DNA from 2 places in the Rhizobium sp. SU303 genome. Region 1 is predicted to be linked to the other one. Evidence: predicted binding sites of a transcription regulator. Region 1 holds the regulator's gene; the other holds the start of a gene.
The links. The regulator PhoB, encoded in region 1, activates phosphate uptake and scavenging genes when phosphate is short. The targets are predictions, from matches to a motif close to TGTCATNNANCTGTCAT.
Positions count from the first base shown of each region.

Region 1 (7,385 bases):
CACGAGCGGCGGAAGAAGGCGGATGACATTATCGCCGGCAGGCACGCCGAGCAGATGGGCGGCGCGGATCGCCTGCAGCAGCTCGGCTGAGGGAACGGCAGCCTTAATGCCGAGCAACAGCCCCTCGCCGCGCACATCTTCGATCACATCGGGATAACGATCCTTCAGCGAGGCGAGGCCCTGGCGGAAGACCAGTGCTACGTCGCGCACCTGCTGGAGGAAGCCATCGGCAAGGATGATGTCGAGCACGGCGCTGCCGACGGCCATGGCGAGCGGATTGCCGCCATAGGTCGAGCCATGCGTGCCGGCCTTCATGCCGGAGGCGGCCTCGGCGGTTGCGAGGCAGGCGCCGAGCGGGAAACCGCCGCCGATGCCCTTGGCAACAGCCATGATGTCGGGGGTGACGCCCGACCATTCATGAGCGAAGAGCTTGCCGGTGCGGCCGACGCCGGTCTGGACCTCGTCGAGGATCAACAGCAGGCCGTTCTCGTCGCAGATCTGGCGAAGCGCCTTCATGAACTCAGGTGTGGCAGGACGGACGCCGCCCTCGCCCTGCACGGGCTCGATGAGGATGCCGGCGGTCGCCTCGGTGATCGCGGCGCGGACCGCTTCGATGTCGCCGAAAGCCACCTGATCGAAACCCGGCGCCTTGGGACCGAAACCTTCGAGATATTTTTCCTGGCCGCCGGCGGCGATCGTCGCCAGCGTCCGTCCGTGGAAGGCGCCTTCGAAGGTGATGATATGGAAACGCTCGGGATGGCCCTTGGAAAACTGGTAGCGGCGCGCCGTCTTGATCGCGCATTCGAGCGCCTCGGCGCCCGAATTGGTGAAGAACACCTTGTCGGCGAAGGTGGCGTCCGTCAGCCGTTTTGCCAGACGCTCCTGGCCGGGGATCTCATAGATGTTCGACAGGTGCCAGACCTTGTCGGCCTGCTCCTTCAGTGCGCCGACCACATGCGGATTGCTGTGGCCGACTGACGTGACGGCGACGCCGGCGCCGAAATCGAGATATCGCTCGCCAGTCTCGGTGATCAGCCATACGCCCTCGCCTCGCTCGAACCGCAGCGGGGCACGAGAATAGGTGTCATAAAGCGGCGCGGCTTCAGCCATGGCGCGATCTCCATCAAAGTTGGCGGGCAATGACTCCGGCTAAGGAAACCATGCCCGAAAAATTAAAAATGCCGCCTTGCGGCGGCGACTGGCACTATTTCCTTTTCGCGCTGCAATGTCAACAAAACGGCGCCCTTAGCGTATGCAGCACAGGTGTACAGCGGCGTTTTCAGTCTTCAACAGGCATTATTGCAGAAATGCCACGCAGGGGCAGCAAGTTGGGGAAAACTACGAATTCGATTCATCCGGATTCATGCGACTCTTGTCACGGAGTCAGCCTCACACTAGGTTAAAGATCAATTACTAGACTGCATGCGGCGGAACTAGTCACCAAAATTGATCAAGCGTTTCTTGTTTCGGAGCTCCCGGGACAACGGTGAGGGATTCTGCCATCACCAACGCAAAAGGTGGAGACAGGGCATGAACTGGACAGACGAGCGGGTCGAGAAACTCAAGAAGCTTTGGGCCGAAGGACTGAGCGCCAGCCAGATTGCTGCGCAGCTTGGCGGGGTCAGCAGAAACGCGGTCATCGGCAAAGTGCACCGGTTGTGCCTTCCCGGCCGTGCCAAGGCCGGCGGCACCAACACTGCGGCGCGAACGCCGAAGCGCAACACATCGGCGCCGCGCGCACCGAACTACACCTCCCGGATCACGACCCGCACCGTCACCCGCCAGCAGGGCGCGACGATGCTGAAGGAAGAGATCGAGATCGAAACGATCGAGGAAATGGAATACGTGCCGAGAGGCAACGTGGTCGTGCCGATTTCGCGCCGCCTCGGCCTGACGGAACTGACCGAACGCACCTGCAAGTGGCCGGTCGGCGATCCGCTGAAGGACGACTTCCATTTCTGCGGCTGCGAATCCCCCGACAATTCGCCTTATTGCGGCTATCACCAGAAGCTCGCCTACCAGCCGGTCAACGAACGCCGCCGGGCAGCAGCGCGGGCAAGCTGAACGACAACCATCGTCAGAATGCAGAAAACGGGCCGAGTGGCCCGTTTTTTTATGCGCGTGGATGGAAGCGCTCGGGCATCCGAATTGCTTGTAAGGTTTCCTCCGTTATGCTCGGCCTTGTGCCGAGCATCTGACCACCCCAACTACTTTTGCCAAAAATCCTTTATTTTCAAATGCTTAATTTGGCGTGCGCAGATCCTCGGCACAAGGCCGAGGATCACGTCGCAGGTTCTGCCAGGGTTTTGTCAGCAGGCTCAGATGGAAGCCCTCAGGCTTCCATCGAATAACCGGCGCCGCGGACGGTGCGGATGACGTCCTGCATGTTGGAAAAATTCAGCGCCTTGCGCAGGCGCCCGACATGGACGTCGACGGTGCGCTCGTCGACATAGATATCGTGGCCCCAGACGCCATCGAGAAGCTGCGAGCGGGAGAAGACCCGGCCCGGCGACGACATCAGGAATTCCAGCAGGCGGAATTCGGTGGGGCCGAGGCGGACTTCGCGGCTCTTGCGATGGACGCGATGGGTTTCGCGGTCGAGCTCGATATCGCCGCATTTCAGCACCGTCGACAGCACCTCGGGACGCGCGCGGCGCAGCATCGCCTTGACGCGGGCAACGAGCTCGGGGGTCGAGAAGGGCTTGACGACATAATCGTCGGCACCCGTCGACAATCCGCGGACACGCTCGCTCTCCTCGCCGCGCGCCGTCAGCATGATGATCGGCAGTCGCTCGGTTTCCGGCCGCATGCGCAGGCGCCGGCAGAGCTCGATGCCGGAGACGCCCGGCAGCATCCAATCGAGGATGAGAAGATCGGGCGTGCGCTCCTGGAGCCTCATTTCGGCTTCGTCGCCACGAAGGATGGTATCGACCTCGAAGCCTTCCGCTTCGAGATTGTAGCGAAGAAGCACGCTGAGGGCTTCCTCGTCTTCAACAACTGCAACTCTCGGGATCATGCGTGTCGGTCTCCTCGCGCATCATCCTTAAATCAGGGGTGATTTAAGCAATTCATCCTGCGCAAATTCAGAAATTGGCTGCGACCTCTTTGCGCGCCCCGGACGGGCGCGCACGCAACTAATTGTGCGGGCGGTTATTCCGTGACCGCACCGACGGTGTTGGCGCTGTCGTCCTTCGGACGATCGCCTTCCGGCTGTGCGCCTGTCGTCATGTAAAAGATCGTCTCGGCGATGTTGGTGGCATGGTCGCCGATGCGCTCGATATTCTTGGCGCAGAAGAGAAGATGCGTGCAGCTGGTGATGTTGCGCGGATCTTCCATCATATAGGTCAGAAGTTCGCGGAACAGCGAGGTGTACATCGCGTCGATCTCGTTGTCGCGTTCACGGATCGCATTCGCCTTGTCGGCTGAACGATTGGTGTAGACATCGAGTACTTCCTTGAGCTGGACGAGCGCCAGCTCGGACAGATGCTCGAGGCCGCGGGCGAGCTTACGGGGAACGCCGGTGCTTTGGACGGCGATGACGCGCTTGGCGGTGTTTTTGCCGAGGTCGCCGACGCGTTCGAGATCGGCGGCGATGCGGATCGAACCCATGATTTCACGCAGGTCCGAGGCCATCGGCTGACGGCGGGCGATGGTGACGATCGCCTTGTCGCCGATTTCGCGTTCGGCGTGATCGAGGATCACATCGTCGGATATGACCTTCTGCGCCAGTGCGGTATCGCCGTTGACGAGGGCGCGGACGGCTTCGCTGACCATCTGCTCGGCCAGGCCGCCCATTTCGGAAATCCGCCTGGACAGGAACTTCAGATCATCATCGTAGGCAGAAAAAATATGTGTCGATGCCATGGGGCTTTATCCTCGAATAACGGGAAGGCTTGGTGTCGCCAAAATCAACCGAAGCGACCCATGATGTAGTCCTGGGTGCGCGGATCGTCGGGATTGGTGAACATCTTGTCGGTGTCGTTCTCCTCGACGAGATTGCCGAGGTGGAACATGGCGGTGCGCTGCGAGACACGCGCGGCCTGCTGCATGGAGTGGGTGACGATGACGATCGTGTAGTTCTCGCGCAGCTCGTGGATCAGTTCCTCGACCTTGGCGGTGGCGATCGGATCGAGCGCCGAGCAGGGCTCGTCCATCAGGATGACTTCAGGGCTGACGGCGACGGCACGCGCAATGCAGAGGCGCTGCTGCTGACCGCCCGACAGGCCGGTGCCGGATTCATGCACGCGGTCCTTGACCTCGTTCCAGAGGCCGGCGCGCTGCAGGCTGGTCTCGACGATCTGGTCGAGATCGGCCTTCGACTTGGCAAGGCCATGGATGCGCGGGCCGTAGGAGACGTTTTCATAGATCGTCTTCGGGAACGGGTTCGGCTTCTGGAAGACCATGCCGACGCGGGCGCGAAGCTCGACGACGTCAATATCGGGATCATAGACATCGTCGGTATCAAGCGTGATCTTGCCGGTGACGCGGCAGCCGTCGATCGTATCGTTCATGCGGTTGAGGCACCGCAGGAAGGTCGACTTGCCGCAGCCGGACGGGCCGATCAGAGCGGTTACGGTGTTTTCGCGGACGTTCAGGTTCACATCGAAAAGCGCGCGCTTCTCGCCGTAGTATACCGAGACATCCTTTCCGATCATCTTATAAGGGACGTTGCTCATCTTCTGATCCAGCGCCTTTTCAACTGCAGCTTCCGTCAACATGTTCATGATCTTGTAACTCCGTTTACCAGCGGCGCTCGAAGCGACGACGCAAGAGGATGGCGCCCATGTTCATGACGATCAGGAACAGGAGCAGGACGATGATGGCACCCGAAGTACGCTCAACGAAGGCACGTTCGGCCTCGTTGGCCCACATATAGACCTGTACGGGCAGAGCCGTCGAGGGATCGAGCGGTGTCGTCGGCGCATTGGCGACGAAGGCGACCATGCCGATCAGGAGCAGCGGCGCGGTTTCGCCGAGCGCGTGCGCCAGGCCGATGATCGTGCCGGTCAGGATGCCCGGCATGGCGAGCGGCAGCACATGGTGGAACACCATCTGCATCTTCGAAGCGCCAAGGCCGAGCGCTGCGGCGCGGATCGACGGCGGCACGGCGCGCAGTGCCGCACGCGTCGCGATGATGATCGTCGGCAGGGTCATCAGCGTCAGCACCAGGCCGCCGACCAGCGAGGCCGAGCGCGGCAGGCCGATGAAATTGATGAAGACGGAAAGACCGAGCAGACCATAGACGATCGAAGGCACCGCGGCGAGGTTGTTGATGTTGACCTCGATCAGGTCCGTCAGCTTGTTCTTCGGCGCGAACTCCTCGAGATAGATCGAGGCGGCGACGCCGATCGGCAGAGCGAGCACGAGCACGATCAGCATCAGGTAGAGCGAGCCGATCAGGGCGACGCCAAGGCCTGCGGCCTCCGGACGGCTGGAATTGCCGTTGACGAAGAGGCCGGTGTTGAACTGCTTGTGGAGCGCGCCGCTCGCCTTCAGTTCGTTCATCCAGCCGACCTGCTTGTCGTTGACCTTGCGGTTCTTCTCATCGACCGAGAGGTCGATCTGGGCCTTGTTGGCGCTGTCGACATTGGCGTCGGCGAGCACCGTGACATTGACCGTCTTGCCGATGATCGACGGATCGGCAATCACCATATCGCGCAGCTGGATCGGCGCGCTTTTCGACAGCATGGCGGATGCATCGCGCACGTCGGGACGGCTCGAGGCATTGATGTTCAGCTGCTTGACGATCGCGTCACGCAGGAGAACCGGATAGTTGGCGGCGATCAGCACCGAAGGGTCGGTCGCACGCTTATTGTCGGGGTCGATCGTCTTCTCGACGAATTCGATCGGCAGGGTGATCGCCGTCTGCTGGAAGGCGGTATAACCTTTGCCGATTACCGTCCACAGCAGGATGAAGAGGAAGACGAGGCCGAAGGTGATGGCGGCGATGCCATAGGCCTGGAACCGGCGCTCGGCGGCATAGCGGCGCTTGATGCCGATATCGCGGCGCGCGGGCGCCTTGGAAACGGTGACGCCTGATGTGGGAGAAACAATATCCGTCATTCGTACTGCTCCCGGTATTTGCGCACGATGTAAAGCGCATAGATATTGAGGCAAAGCGTGATGCAAAACAGCGTGATGCCAAGGGCAAAGGCAACCAGCGTCTGCGGCGAGGTGAACTCAAGGTCGCCGGTCAGCTGGTTGACGATCTTGACCGTCACCGTCGTCATCGGCTCGAACGGGTTGATCTGGATGCGGGCGGCCACACCGGCGGCCAGCACGACGATCATGGTTTCGCCGACGGCGCGCGAGGCAGTCATCAGCAACGCGCCGACGATGCCGGGAAGGGCTGCGGGCAAGACCACCTTCTTGACGGTTTCGGAGCGTGTGGCACCAAGACCGAGCGAACCGTCACGCAGTGACCGCGGCACGGCGGTGATGATATCGTCCGACAGCGAGGACACGTAAGGGATCAGCATGATGCCCATGACGATACCGGCCGTCAGAACGCTCTGCGCCTGAATGAAATTGCTGTAGTTGCCGGACAGAAGGCCGCTGACCTGGGCGGAGAAATCGCGCAGGAACGGACCGACGGTGACGAGCGCGAAGAAGCCGTAGACGATCGTCGGAATGCCGGCGAGCACTTCCAGCAGCGGCTTGGCGATCGAGCGCACCTTCATCGAAGCGTATTCGGCCATGTAGATGGCGGCAAAGAGGCCGACCGGCACGGCGACCAGCATGGCGACCAGGCCGATATAGATCGTACCGAGCAGCAGCGGGATCAGGCCGAACTGACCGAAGGACGAGCTGCCGGCGCCGGCAAAGCGCGGATCCCAGACCGTGCCGAAGAAGAAGTCCATGGCGGGAACGGCCGTAAAGAAGCGGGCGGCTTCCGACAGCATGGAGAGCACGATGCCGATCGTCGTCAGAATGGCGATCGAAGAGGCGAGCAGCAGGCCCCAGAGCATGACGCGCTCGACCCGGTTGCGGGCGCGGAAGCGCGGAGCGATGGAGCGCAGCGCATAGAAGGCGCCGGCAATGGCGAGCGCGAAGACGATCGCCGTCATGGCGATGCGGCTCGTCAAGCTCATGGCGTTGAGCGTCCTGGCGGCGTCGATCATGTAAGGCAGCGGCTGGCCGGCAAGCGGCACGCCCTTTTCGAGGAGCTTGGCCTGAAGCGCAGCCGGATCGTTGCCGACCGCCGCAGTTTCATCCGAGGTCAGCATCGTCAGGCCGCGGGCGACCGTCGCCACCGTCGAATAACCAAGATCCTGCTCGACCGAGACCTGAGCCTTGATGTCGTCAGGGAAAGCGCTGCGAACCGAAGACTGGATGATGCCGGGGCTGATGGAGAGCCAGAGGCCAAGGACGATGAGGGCGGGAAG
Region 1 covers NZ_CP088095.1:173,971-181,355, reverse strand. Annotated here, with positions in the region: gene RlegSU303_RS00905 (aspartate aminotransferase family protein) at 1-1,110, opposite strand, end outside; gene RlegSU303_RS00900 (GcrA family cell cycle regulator) at 1,531-2,064, shown strand; gene phoB (phosphate regulon transcriptional regulator PhoB) at 2,333-3,016, opposite strand; gene phoU (phosphate signaling complex protein PhoU) at 3,151-3,864, opposite strand; gene pstB (phosphate ABC transporter ATP-binding protein PstB) at 3,909-4,724, opposite strand; gene pstA (phosphate ABC transporter permease PstA) at 4,741-6,063, opposite strand; gene pstC (phosphate ABC transporter permease subunit PstC) at 6,060-7,385, opposite strand, start outside.

Region 2 (7,385 bases), 380 kb from region 1:
CGCGTGACAAGAAGCCGGGTCTCTATTCCATGCTCGACGTGCTCGGGCTCTCTTCCTCATAACGATACTACGGAGGCAAATTCATGAGCGGTACCCTCGTCCTCGTTCGCCACGGCCAGAGTGACTGGAACCTGAAGAATCTCTTCACCGGCTGGAAGGATCCCGATCTGACCGAGCTCGGTATCCAGGAAGCTAATGCAGGCGGTGCCGCACTCGCGGACTACGGGATCAAATTCGACGTCGCCTACACCTCGGTGCTGGTGCGTGCGCAGCACACGCTGAAGCTCATCCTCGACAAGGTCGGCCAGCCCGATCTCCTGACGATCCGCGACCAGGCGCTGAACGAGCGCGACTACGGCGACCTCTCCGGTCTCAACAAGGACGATGCGCGCGCCAAATGGGGCGAGGAACAGGTGCATATCTGGCGCCGTTCCTATGACGTGCCGCCTCCCGGCGGTGAAAGCCTGCGTGACACCGGCGCCCGCGTCTGGCCCTACTACCTCACGGAGATCTTGCCGCGCGTGCTCAGGGGCGAGAAGGTGCTGGTTGCCGCGCACGGCAATTCGCTGCGCTCGCTGGTGATGGTGCTCGACAAGCTCAGCCGCGAAGGCGTGCTTGCCCTCAACCTCGCGACCGGCGTGCCGATGGTCTACACGCTGAAGGCGGATTCCACTGTCGCGTCCAAGGAAGTGCTCGGCGACATGTCGGGCGCACATTGATCTCAGCTGATCTTTCCCCGCTTCGGCGGGGAAAGGCGCTCAATTTTCGATGGTGAACTGTACCCGGTCGGCCGCGAAGCGGCTGATCGAATATTGCACCGGCACACCCTCAAGATCGGTATTCATCGCCTTGGCGATCAGCAGGATCGCGCCGGGGGTGAGTTCGAGGTCGGCCATATCGGCTGCACTGGCATGGGCTGCCGTCACCTCGGTCGTCGCCCGGACGTAATCCGGCAGGCCGAGTTCGGCGAAAGCCTTGGTGATCGATTCCCCCGTCCGGTAAGCCTCACCGATACCGGCAAAGCGCTTGGCGGGAAACCAGCTCGTCGCCCTTGAAACCGGCCGCTTATCTGCCTGGCGCAATGTTTCCAGGCGGATCACCTGATCTCCTTGCTTCAGGCCCAGCCAGCGGGCGATCTCGGCACTCGCCTCCTCCTTCGCCTCATCGAGCAGAAGGCCGCGCATTTCACGCGCCTGATCGCCGATGCCGGCGGTGAAACGCGTGCGCCGGGTGATCGGGAAATTCAACCGCTCCTTGCGCTCGATCAGCGTGCCGCGGCCTTGTACCGCACGGACGATCCCCTCCTGGGCGAGCGCCGCCAGCGCGCTGCGCACCGTATGCCGGTTGACGCCGAATTGCAGCGCCAGCATGGTTTCCGGCGGCACCATTCCCGTTTCGTCATAGGCTCCGTTGCTGATCGCCTCGCGAATCCGATCGGCGATCTGGCGCCAGAGCGCCACGCCGGTTTGCCTTTGCACCTGCTTCAATCCCGCCATTCCACCCCTGCCCTGCCATTTCACGCCGACGATGTCACACGCTTGTCACGACATCGATTTAGAGCTAAGTGTATCTTGTATGGTTGTCTATATCAATAGACATTTTAAGGGAAGCGGCGATGATATCAGCGGACAGGACAGACGCTGCGTCACAGACGGCATCCGGGCGCAAACGCGCCGCCGATCTGCTGGCGCGGGCGGAGCGCAGCGAACTCTTGGCAGTCTTCGATGCGCTGCCGGAAAAGCCTGTGGCCCATCCGGTGCGCGGACCGGAAACCGGGCTGGTGATGGTGCGCGGACGCATCGGCGGCGGCGGCGCTCCCTTCAACCTGGGGGAAGTGACCGTGACGCGAGCGACCGTCCGGCTCGACTCCGGCTCGGTCGGCCATGCGCAGGCGCTCGGCACCGACCGTGAAAAGGCCAGGCTTGCGGCGATCTTCGACGCGCTCTGGCAGGAGGAGGCGACGCAGGGTTTCGTCGAACAGGCCCTGCTTTTACCGATCGCCGAGCGGATCGCCGATGCCGAACGCCGCAAGGCGGACGAGACGGCGGCAACCCGCGTCGATTTCTTCACCATGGTGCGGGGAGACAACTGATGGGCCTGAGGACAGAAGCTCTGACCGGCGGCTTTGCCGAGCCGGTCTTCCATGCCCAGAGCGTCTTCAAGATGCTGATGGACGGCATGGCGCGCCCCGGCACGATCCAGACCGTTCAGCCCGATGTCGCTCCGCCGGCACCGCTCGGCATCGCCGCCGGCACGATCGCGCTGACGCTTTGCGACCACGACACGCCCGTCTGGCTTTCCCAGGGACTGGCGAGATCCGCCGTGCCGGAGTGGCTCGGCTTCCATACCGGCGCGCCGTTGACCACCGAAAAAGCCGAAGCGCGCTTTGCCTTCACCGAGGCCGGCACCGCACCTTCCTCCTTCGGCCTCTTTGCATCAGGTACGCAGGAATATCCCGACCGCTCGACGACCCTCATCGTCGAACTCGCCGAACTCGAGGGCGGCCGCAGGCTGGCGCTGATGGGTCCCGGCATCCAGAGCGTGGCGGAGATCGCGCCTATCGGCCTGCCGGAGACCTTCCTGCGGCTCTGGACCGAGAACCGCGCGCTCTTTCCGCGCGGCGTCGACATCGTGCTGACGGCGGGTAAACGCTTCCTCTGCCTGCCGCGCACCACCAAGATCACAGTAACGGAGATCTGAGCTCATGTATGTCGCCGTCAAGGGTGGCGAGACCGCCATCGCCAATGCCCACCGCCTGCTCGCCGACCGCCGCCGCGGCGACCGTTCGCTGCCGGCGATCGGCATCGAACAGATCGTGGCGCAGCTGGCGCTCGCCGTCGACCGCGTCATGGCCGAGGCCTCGCTTTTCGACCGTACGCTCGCAGCCCTTGCCATCCGCCAATCGCGGGGCGACATGATCGAGGCGATCTTCCTGCTGCGCGCCTACCGCACGACGCTGCCGCGTTTCGGCTATTCCAGGCCGCTCGACACGGCTGATATGACGATCGAACGCCGCATCTCGGCGACCTACAAGGATCTGCCGGGCGGCCAGCTTCTCGGCCCCACCTTCGACTATACCCACCGCCTGCTCGATCCCTCCCTGCTTTCGGACGAGGCGGTCGAGACGCCCGCTCAACGCGCCGCCGAAACCGGCCGCGTCATGCTCGTCTCCGAGATCCTCGGCGAGGAAGGCCTGATCGAGGCCGACGGCGACATGCCGGAAGATCACGAGATCGGCGATTTGACCCGCGAGCCGATGGAATTCCCGATGACCCGCGACCTGCGCCTGCAGGCGCTTGCCCGCGGCGACGAGGGCTTCCTGCTGGCGCTCGGTTATTCCACTCAGCGCGGCTATGGCCGCAATCACCCGTTCACCGGTGAAATCCGCATCGGCGACGTCGAGGTGGAATTCGACGTGCCGGAACTCGGTTTCGCCGTCTCGCTCGGCACCATCCAGATCACCGAATGCCAGATGGTCAACCAGTTCAAGGGTTCGGCCAAGGCGCCGCCGCAATTTACCCGCGGGTACGGCCTGGTCTTCGGCCAGAGCGAGCGCAAGGCGATGGCGATGTCGCTGGTGGACCGGGCGCTTCGCGCCGAAGAGCTCGGCGAGGATATCACCGCACCGGCACAGGACGAGGAATTCGTCATCTCGCACTCCGACAACGTCCAGGCGACGGGCTTCGTCGAGCACCTGAAGCTTCCGCATTATGTGGACTTCCAGGCCGAACTCGATCTCGTCCGCCGCATGCGCCGCGAATTCGAAGCCGCCCGCAACGGTGGCGAAGACATGAAGGAAGCCGCCGAATGACCGATCTGGCCAGCTACAACTTCGCCTATCTCGACGAACAGACCAAGCGGATGATCCGCCGGGCGATCCTGAAGGCAATCGCCATTCCCGGCTATCAGGTGCCCTTCGCCTCGCGCGAAATGCCGATGCCCTATGGCTGGGGCACCGGCGGCGTGCAGGTGACGGCCTCGATCATCGGACCGGACGACGTGCTGAAGGTCATCGACCAGGGTGCCGACGACACGACCAACGCCGTTTCCATCCGCGCCTTCTTCCAGAAGGTCGCCAATGTCGCGGTGACGACGCATACCAAGGATGCGACGATCATCCAGACGCGCCACCGCATTCCCGAGGAAAAGCTCGAGGCGGGCCAGGTGCTCGTCTACCAGGTGCCGATCCCCGAGCCGCTGCGCTTCCTCGAGCCGCGCGAGACCGAGACCCGCAAGATGCATGCGCTCGAAGAATACGGCCTCATGCATGTGAAGCTCTACGAGGACATCGCCCATAACGGCCGCATCTCGCGGACTTATGCCTATCCGGTGAAGGTCCATGGCCGCTATGTCATGGACCCGTCGCCGACGCCGAAATTCGACAATCCGAAGATGCATATGTCGGACGCGCTGCAGCTCTTCGGCGCCGGACGCGAGAAGCGCATCTATGCGGTTCCGCCCTATACCAACGTCGTCAGCCTGGACTTCGAGGATTACCCTTTCGATATCCAGCGCTTCGACAAACCCTGCGCCCTTTGCGGCGCCGAGGAAGTCTATCTCGACGAAGTGGTTCTCGACGACAAGGGTGGGCGCATGTTCGTCTGCTCCGACACCGATTATTGCGAAGACCGCCGCGCGCACGGATATGCCGGCGAAATGCTGGCCCGGGAGGCTGCAGAATGAGCGATACTCCGCTTCTCAAAGTCCGTGACGTTTCGAAATTCTACGGCAACCGTATCGGCTGCCGCGACGTCTCCTTCGAGCTCTGGCCCGGCGAAGTGCTCGCCATCGTCGGTGAATCCGGCTCCGGCAAGACGACGCTGCTCAACTGCCTCTCCACTCGGCTGCTGCCGAGCACCGGCAGCGTCGAATATCACATGCGCGACGGCAGCTACCGCGACCTCTATCGCATGAACGAGGCCGAGCGGCGCTTCCTGATGCGCACCGACTGGGGCTTCGTGCATCAGAACCCGGCCGACGGCCTGCGCATGACGGTCTCTGCCGGCGCCAATGTCGGCGAACGGCTGATGGCGATCGGCGACCGGCACTATGGCAAGATCCGTGCCTCGGCGATCGACTGGCTCGAACGCGTCGAGATCGACGCCGACCGCATAGACGACCAGCCGCGCGCCTTTTCCGGCGGCATGCGCCAGCGATTGCAGATCGCTCGCAACCTCGTCACCGGCCCGCGCCTCGTCTTCATGGACGAGCCGACCGGCGGCCTCGACGTCTCGGTGCAGGCGCGACTGCTCGACCTCGTGCGTGGCCTCGTCAACGATCTCGGTCTCTCGGCCATCATCGTCACCCACGATCTCGCCGTCGCCCGCCTCCTCTCGCACCGGATGATGGTGATGAAGGACGGCTACGTCATCGAACACGGGCTCACCGACCGCGTGCTCGACGACCCGCGCGAACCCTATACCCAGTTGCTCGTCTCCTCGATCCTGCAGGTCTGAGGCCCGAAACCAAGGAAGAAGAATATGGCAACGCCCCTCGTCGTTTCCGAAGTCTCAAAGAGCTTCACCATGCACCTGCGCGACGGCATCAAGCTGCCCGTCGTCTCCGATGTCGCCTTCTCCGTCGCATCGGGCGAATGCGTCGTCCTCGGCGGCCCATCAGGCATCGGAAAGAGCTCGCTGCTCAAGATGATCTACGGCAATTATGCCGTCGACACCGGCCAGATCCTCATTCGTCACGACGGACGCATCATCGATCTCGCTTCCACCGATCCGCGCACCATTCTTAACGTCCGCCGCAATACGCTCGGTTATGTCAGCCAGTTCCTGCGCACCGTGCCGCGCGTCGCGGCGATCGACGTGGTTGCCGAACCGCTGGTGGCACGCGGCGAGGACGCCGTCACGGCACGGGAAAAGGCGGGCGCCCTGCTTGCCAGGCTCAATCTGCCGGAAACGCTCTGGCAGCTTCCGCCCGCCACCTTCTCCGGCGGCGAGCAGCAACGCGTCAACATCGCACGCGGCTTCATCACCGGGCACACGATCCTGCTTCTCGACGAACCCACAGCCTCGCTCGATGCCAGGAACCGTGCCGTCGTCGTCGGCATGATCGCGGAAAAGAAGAAGGCGGGTGTGGCCCTTCTCGGCATCTTCCACGACGAAGAAGTACGCGAAGCCGTCGCCGACCGCATTCTCGACGTCCAGCAGTTCTCACCCAGGAAGATCGCTGCATGAGCCGCAAGCTGGGTATCGAGCCCTATTTTCATGAGACGGCATCCGTCAGCGAATCCACCTTCGGGCGCTATACCGAGGTTTCCGAACGCTGCCGCATCAGCGAGGCCACGTTCGGCGACTATTCCTACATCATGCAGGACGGCTCGGTCTGGTGTGCAACGATCGGCAAATTCGTCAATATCGCCGCCGCGGTGCGCATCAACGCCACCAACCATCCGACCTGGCGTGCGACGCTGCATCATTTCACCTATCGCGCCGCCGACTACTGGCCGGACGGCGATATGGAGACGGACTTCTTCGCCTGGCGGCGCGCAAACCGCGTGACGATCGGCAACGACGTCTGGATCGGCCACGGGGCGACGATCCTGCCGGGCGTCAACGTCGGCAATGGCGCGGTGATCGGGGCCGGCGCCGTCGTATCAAAGGACGTCGCGCCCTATACGATCGTCGGCGGCGTACCGGCCAAACTCATCCGCGAGCGCTTTCCAACAGAAGTCGGCGAACGGATGGACAGGCTTTCCTGGTGGGACTGGGAGCACGAGCGGCTGCGCCAGGCGCTCGAGGATTTCCGCAACCTTGACGCGGAAGATTTCCTGTCCCGCTACGGCGATTAAAACCCCCGATATAGTGGCTGAGAATTGTGACAGGACTTACACAAATATGACATGCGAGGTTCATCAAGCGGGACTAATGCGAAGCTGATCAAGGCATGGATTGCAAGGGAAGAGCATGATGTTCGAGCTGAAGAATGTCACACGTCGTTTCGGAAAAAAGCTCGCTGTCGATTCCGTCACGCTCGACATTCCTCAGGGCCAGATGGTCGGCATCATTGGCCGCTCCGGCGCCGGCAAGTCGACGCTGCTGCGCATGATCAACCGGCTTCAGGAGCCGAGCTCCGGCTCCGTTCATTTCGCTGGCGTCGAGGTCTCCGGGCTTCGCGGTCAGGCGCTGCGCAACTGGCAGCGCGACTGCGCGATGATCTTCCAGCAGTTCAACCTGGTGCCGCGCCTCGACGTTCTCACAAATGTCATGCTCGGTCGCCTCAACCACCGCTCGACGCTTCTGAGCCTGCTCAACATCTTCACGCGCGAGGAACGCGTGCATGCGATCGCAGCACTCGAACGCCTCGGCATCGAGCAGACGGCGTTGCAGGCAGCCGGCACGCTTTCCGGCGGCCAGCAGCAGCGCGTGGCGATT
Region 2 covers NZ_CP088095.1:4,806,821-4,814,205, reverse strand. Annotated here, with positions in the region: gene dapB (4-hydroxy-tetrahydrodipicolinate reductase) at 1-62, shown strand, start outside; gene RlegSU303_RS23550 (2,3-bisphosphoglycerate-dependent phosphoglycerate mutase) at 84-719, shown strand; gene phnF (phosphonate metabolism transcriptional regulator PhnF) at 759-1,496, opposite strand; gene phnG (phosphonate C-P lyase system protein PhnG) at 1,616-2,092, shown strand; gene phnH (phosphonate C-P lyase system protein PhnH) at 2,092-2,700, shown strand; gene RlegSU303_RS23530 (carbon-phosphorus lyase complex subunit PhnI) at 2,705-3,811, shown strand; gene RlegSU303_RS23525 (alpha-D-ribose 1-methylphosphonate 5-phosphate C-P-lyase PhnJ) at 3,808-4,683, shown strand; gene phnK (phosphonate C-P lyase system protein PhnK) at 4,680-5,456, shown strand; gene phnL (phosphonate C-P lyase system protein PhnL) at 5,481-6,188, shown strand; gene RlegSU303_RS23510 (DapH/DapD/GlmU-related protein) at 6,185-6,802, shown strand; gene phnC (phosphonate ABC transporter ATP-binding protein) at 6,921-7,385, shown strand, end outside.
Region 2: the regulator PhoB is predicted to act here: its motif matches at 1,529-1,545, upstream of phnF (phosphonate metabolism transcriptional regulator PhnF).